Cytobacillus sp. IB215665: one gene and its partner. The protein of the gene in region 2 interacts with the protein of the main gene of each other region in a pairwise test. Links are inferred from orthologs where the notes say so. Each region holds a gene or a part of one and is shown on either strand. Other genes may lie near its edges. The genes, in order: ndk and SLH52_RS03555.

The links.
Region 1: the proteins of SLH52_RS03555 (region 2) and ndk interact in binary tests that used the Escherichia coli proteins (3 or more experiments, as listed by UniProt). The link is inferred for Cytobacillus sp. IB215665 from one-to-one orthologs.

What each region holds. Positions count from the first base shown.
Region 1 is NZ_JAXBME010000004.1:87,061-89,918, reverse strand. It holds ndk (nucleoside-diphosphate kinase), read right to left. Parts: upstream 1,724-2,858; coding sequence 1,277-1,723; downstream 1-1,276. Other genes in the region: SLH52_RS06690 (demethylmenaquinone methyltransferase), read right to left, coding at 2,857-2,858; hepT (heptaprenyl diphosphate synthase component II), read right to left, coding at 1,826-2,788; SLH52_RS06705 (protein-glutamate O-methyltransferase CheR), read right to left, coding at 335-1,108; aroC (chorismate synthase), read right to left, coding at 1-22. UniProt on the Escherichia coli protein: Major role in the synthesis of nucleoside triphosphates other than ATP. The ATP gamma phosphate is transferred to the NDP beta phosphate via a ping-pong mechanism, using a phosphorylated active-site intermediate.
Region 2 is NZ_JAXBME010000002.1:323,406-326,721, forward strand. Bases 553-3,316 are described here. They hold SLH52_RS03555 (5-formyltetrahydrofolate cyclo-ligase), read left to right. Parts: upstream 553-1,531; coding sequence 1,532-2,101; downstream 2,102-3,316. Other genes in these bases: SLH52_RS03545 (hypothetical protein), read right to left, coding at 553-563; rpmG (50S ribosomal protein L33), read right to left, coding at 890-1,039; SLH52_RS03560 (DUF92 domain-containing protein), read left to right, coding at 2,094-2,879; SLH52_RS03565 (L-lactate dehydrogenase), read left to right, coding at 3,173-3,316. Also shown: SLH52_RS03540 (hypothetical protein), read right to left, coding at 1-181; more of SLH52_RS03545, read right to left, coding at 174-552. UniProt on the Escherichia coli protein: Involved in the removal of 5-formyltetrahydrofolate.

The DNA of each region.
Region 1 (2,858 bases), on a different replicon or contig from region 2:
CTCCTGCTGTTAAATACCTCATCTTTCTATCTCCCTTCAATCCTTTAAAGCTTTTATGTGTAACAATATATCATATACAGTAGTTAAAAGGTAGCTTTTTTATCTGTTATGCTCTTTTCGAAACCTTTGTTGCCATTTTTACAACATATAATAAGGAAGATGAGGTCATTTCCGAACCCCACCTGCGAAAAGATGCCATGATCTAGTTGTAACGGTTTATAGCTTGTTCGGACAGCAATTAATGCGAAAACAGCCATCTTTTAAAAAAGAATTCATCAAATTGACGAACCCTTTGCTAGTTATTCTATATTATAATGCTTATCTGTTTTCAGACTCAAACCTTACGGTAAAAAAAGGTATCTTCAGAGTCAAATCCGTATTTATGCGGAGTAAAAATTTGTTCAGTACTGCCTACAAAGAAAATACCACCAGTTTGAAGTGCATTAGAAAATTTTTGATACAAGTGATCTTTTGCTTCCTCAGTAAAATAAATAAGCACATTTCGGCAAACAATTAAATCAAAATTGTTTTCAAACTGATCAGATAGTAAATTATGCTTTTTAAAATTTACTGCACTTTTTATTTCATCTGATAACTTATAATATGCTCTATCTTTACTAAAGTATTTCCTTTTTATTTCTTCTGGTACCTCCATCAAAGATCGCTCAGGATACACACCAACCTTAGCTCTTCGAATAACATTTTCATCTAAATCCGTTGCTAATATGGAAAATCTAGAAAGGGGTAAATATTTTGATAGAATCATAGCTATTGTATAAGGTTCTTCTCCTGTAGAACAAGCAGCACTCCATATTTTTAATCGTGAGCGACCATTCAGTATTTTAGGCAACACTTTTTCTTCAAATATACTCCACCTGTTAGCATTTCGATAAAATTCTGAAACATTAATTGTGATTCTATCTAAAAATTCGTCATATAATTTTTCATCGCTTGCAAAGGCGCGAAAGAAATCCAGAAAATTTGTAAACCCTCTTTTTTCATACAGAGATGTTAACCTTCTTTTCATTTGTGCTTCTTTGTATAAAGATAAATCAATTCCAGTTTTCCTTTTAATATTTTCTATAAATTGTATGTAATCTCGTGACATACTTATTACTCCTCTAACATGAACTCAATGGATAGTACTATTATTTTCGATGTAATCATAGTAAAGAAATTTCGAGGGGAATCAGCGGCTAGTCATTAAAAAGTGTATATTGCAAATCGATTAACGATAAATGATATAAAAACCAGCCCTATCTGAGCTGGCAATTAATTAGTATATCCATTCATTTATTAACTTACTATAATCTACTAACTCATCTTCTGCAAAAAACAAATTAACTTCACGTTCGGCACTCTCAGGTGCATCAGAACCATGAATGATATTCTTGCCTACTGTCAAACCGAAATCTCCACGAATTGTTCCTGAAGCAGCATCTTTAGGGTTAGTTGATCCCATCATTTGCCTAGCAGTTGCAATGACATTATCCCCTTGCCACACCATTGCGAACACAGGACCTGAAGTGATAAAATCTACTAATTCTCCAAAAAAAGGACGCTCCTTATGTTCAGCGTAATGCTGTTCTGCGAGCTCGGTTGGTATTGCCATTAATTTTGCACCTACAAGTTGAAAGCCCTTTCTTTCAAATCGTGAAATAATTTCCCCAATTACATTGCGTTGTACTCCGTCTGGTTTTACCATTAAAAATGTTCTTTCCATGACTTTCTTCCACCCCTACAATATTGTCAAATAGGTTGTCAAATATAGTTCAACCAATCAAAATATTACCACTGTTTCAATAGTTTAGCAACAGTTCTGGACCTAGATTTTTCGTTTTCCTATGTACTTGGCTATATTGTAAAGGGCTGTTTTTGCTTTACCAGACGGTAAACTTTCAAGAACAACAAGAGCTTTTTGTAAGTATTTATCACTTATTTCAATCGATCGTTCAATTGCTCCCGATTGCTTAATAAGCGATATAATATGATTCATTTCTTCTTTAGTCGTTTTTGGATTTATATTTATTATTTCGTTGTAAATATCTTGGTTTTCCATCGCAAACAATGCTGGTAGTGTCACATTTCCTTGCTGTAAATCACTACCTGAGGGCTTACCAAGCTGAGCTTCTGTTTCAGTGAAGTCTAATACATCATCTGTAATTTGATATGACATTCCAACATAATAACCAAACCAAAATAATGATTCACATATGTCATCATCCGCATTTGCAGCAACTGCTCCTAACTGGCAGCTAACGGCAATTAACAACGCTGTTTTTCTTTTAATACGTCTCAAATATGTGCGAAGGTCCTGATGAAAATTGTATTTGTCCTTAATTTGTTCAATCTCCCCAACACATACCTCAACTATCGCTTTCGATAAAATCTGTTGAGCATATATATTTTCAACATTAGACATCAGTTCTAATGACCTAGCAAAAATATAATCTCCTGTGTACATAGCAATGCGGTTATCCCATTTTGCTTTGATCGTTTGTTTTCCTCTTCGTAATGTAGAATCGTCAATTACATCATCATGAACGAGCGATGCCATATGAATTAACTCTAATGACATTGCTACGTATTTAATTTGATCTATTTGGTAATCGCCAAATTTACCCCCAAGTAAGACAAAAACTGGGCGAATCCGCTTACCCCCAGCCTGTAATAAGTGCAATGATGCCTGACTCAACAGAGGATGTTCAGACTTAATCGACTTTTCTAATTCTTTTTCAACAATATTTATATCGGTATTTAAAAATGAATACATCATTTTTAATTTCATGCTCTTCACCTTATTCATAGAAAAAATCTAAAATGTATGTCATATGATATATCTTTTGGCTAACTTTTTC
Region 2 (3,316 bases):
CTTTTACTTGATCTTTTAATAACTTTATTTCAGCTTTAAGCTCTTCAGTCTCTGACATGACATGATCATCTGGTTTGTTCATGCTTTGTTCTGAGCTTGGTGTTATAAAGTAAATGGAGCCTAGGACGGTAGTAGCTGTAATCAAACCCGATGAAAATGCCCTTATACTTTGTTTATTCAACATGATCTCCTCTCATTCTGCTAATATGATTAACGATGATTCCAACCTCTTCTATTGTTAAAGAAGTTTCTTTAGCTATTTCTTCAACAGTTTGTCCTAGGTTCAATAATGATTGAATTTGCTCATGTTTAGCGTCATGTGTTGCTTTTGGTCGCAGATTTTCGTCTTGTTGAAAAATGTTATTCGGTAACACACTGTCGTTGACAAGAAGCTCTTCTTCCAAGATTTTTAGTTTCTTTTTTACTTGATAATTGTCTTGCATAACTGATAAGGATAATTGCTCTATTTGTTTTTCTAAGTCACTTACTTTATCTTTGCTAACAAATGAAACAATAAGTAAAATAATTGCAATAGCGAATAAAATAACAATTGCATATTCCATCAGATCACCCCAAAATATTCTATTTCTATATACTGTTATATCATAATTTCGTAATAGTTAGCTGTATAATATTAAAAAAGATAAGACTCTTTTTAATAACTTTGTTGTAATTAACATTAATGATAGTAAGATGAGTTTTTATCTGAACACTTAACTTTTACAAGTAGAAAAGGTGCTACGAAGCATAAATACATAAGTGTTTGAATGATAGTATGAAAAGCACCTTTGTGAAAGCAGTCAAATTGAGACTTACTATGTTTTCGGATGAAGTTAATCAAGTTATGTAGGTAAGAATAAAAAAAGCAGTAGGAATGTATTCCTACTACTTACTTAGTCTCACGATGAAGAGTTGATTTTTTATCTCTTGAGCAATATTTTTTAAGCTCAAGGCGATCTGGATTGTTTCGTTTATTTTTTTTAGAAATATAGTTACGCTCTCCACATTCTGTGCAAGCTAATGTAATATTTACACGCATGTTCATATCCCTCCAAACATTAAGCTTTAAATCAGACTATACAATAATACCATTATTCTATATGAAATTCTAGTGTCTTTTTATGATTTTCCTTAGAACACTTTTATCTACATTATGGAAATTACGAATGATGTATAGCGCTAAAATTCATAATCGTAATTCTATCCTTTTTTTCTCATTTTGTAAACTTTGTTGCTATTGCTATCAAATTAGAAGCACAAGAAGTTATATATGTTTGTCATCGTTTTAGAAAGGTGCCACACATTCTAGTCTTGTTGTGGACCTGTTTATTTCTTAATTTGAAAGCAACAATCTATGCGAAAACAACCTTTTGCAAAATCATTTAGAAGTGTTTGATTTTTTGCTACACTTAAAGAATAGATATCATCTGTTTTAATCTTTATCAGTACAGCGGTTGGAATGTAATTTCAATCATCTATCGTTTATGATAGAAATCCGAGTTCTAAGAAATTTATACTGAAGGTGATTATAATGGAAGAAAAGCGTAATCTGCGTAATAAAGTGAAAAAATCTTTACATAAAATAGATGATTACATCTACCATGATTGGTCTCATTTAATCGCTCAACGCCTGTTTTCACATCGTCTGTGGAAAGATTCAAATACAATTGGAATTACTATATCGAAAAGGCCGGAAGTTGATACAATTCCAATTATAGAAAAAGCATGGAAGCATAATAAAAAAGTCGTAGTACCAAAATGTCATCCGACAAAGAAGGAGATGACATTTAGGGAAATTAGCTCTTTTGATCAACTGGAAATTGTTTATTATGGCTTACAGGAACCTATAGAGGAACAAACAAAAGAGATAGCATCTCATGATATAGATTTATTATTTGTACCAGGGTTATGTTTTACAAAGACTGGAGATCGTCTAGGATTTGGTGGGGGATATTATGATCGATATTTAGTCAATTACATAGGTAATACAGTTTCGTTAGCCTTCGCTATTCAAATAGTGCAGGCTTTACCAACTGAACCATTTGACAAGCGTGTACAAAGAATTTTAACGAATGAAGAGGAAATTATTTGTAATGAATGATAATTATTTATTTTATTTTGCAATCATATTTGTAGCGGCTCTTAGCGGGAAAAGACTTAAATCACTATCTTTATCTGGTGCAATTGCTACAATCATCATTGGTGTAATTGTTATTTTAGGATTTGGCTGGAAAGGACTATTTATACTAGGTAGTTTTTTTGTAAGTTCAAGCCTGTGGAGTAAGTTCAAGCTGGATAAAAAAGCATTCGTAGTGGAAAAAGTGGCAAAAGGTGATGAGCGTGATTGGGTACAGGTTTTGGCGAATGGAGGTGTGCCAGCCTTTGCTAGTTTGTTATATTATTTAGACCCAGTAAATATTTGGTTATACCTTTTTTTAATATCTATTGCAGCGGCAAACGCAGATACGTGGGCTTCAGAGTTAGGTACTTTGAGTAAGCAGAAGCCTTTCTTAATTACCACAATGAGGAGAGTGGACCCAGGAACGTCTGGAGCGATGACAATATTAGGTACTGTTAGTTCGTTAGGTGGTGCTTATTTTATAGCAATACTTGCATCATTGATTTGGAATGAATTAACGTTATTATTGATACTATTCATTGGCTTATTCGGATTTATAGGTAGCTTAATTGATACACTACTCGGGGCGACTGTTCAAGTTGTATATCAATGCTCAAAGTGTTCGTTAGTTACTGAAAAAACAGAACATTGTGGTATGACTTGCAATCATTTGAAAGGCTACCCCTTTTTAAATAATGACATGATTAATTTATTAGCTATCACAATTTCGGCTCTAATGGGTGGGTTTATTTTACTATAAGTTATAATGATTATTTTCACTCTCTGATCAGTGAATAAAATTGTAACAATATCGCAATATATATAACGCTTACATAGTATTTCAAACGTTTGAAATTAGTGTATATTTATTACTGTAGGAACAAAGAAAACAACATTATCAATATCATTATAGTTAAATCGGCGTATATATTTATATTTCGGTCGTGCAGGAAACATCAACTTCCTTTGGGGAAATCGATTGAGAACTGTTGAAGTTATTTGAAGAATGCTTTAAGAGAAATTTATTGATATATAAGAAAGGTGGTATATATTATGGCTAATAATGTTAATCGTGTTGTACTTGTCGGAACTGGGGCAGTAGGTTCTAGTTATGCGTTTGCTCTTCTTAATCAAGGGGTAACAGAAGAATTAGTGTTAATTGATTTAAATAAAGAAAAATCAGAAGGGGATGCAATG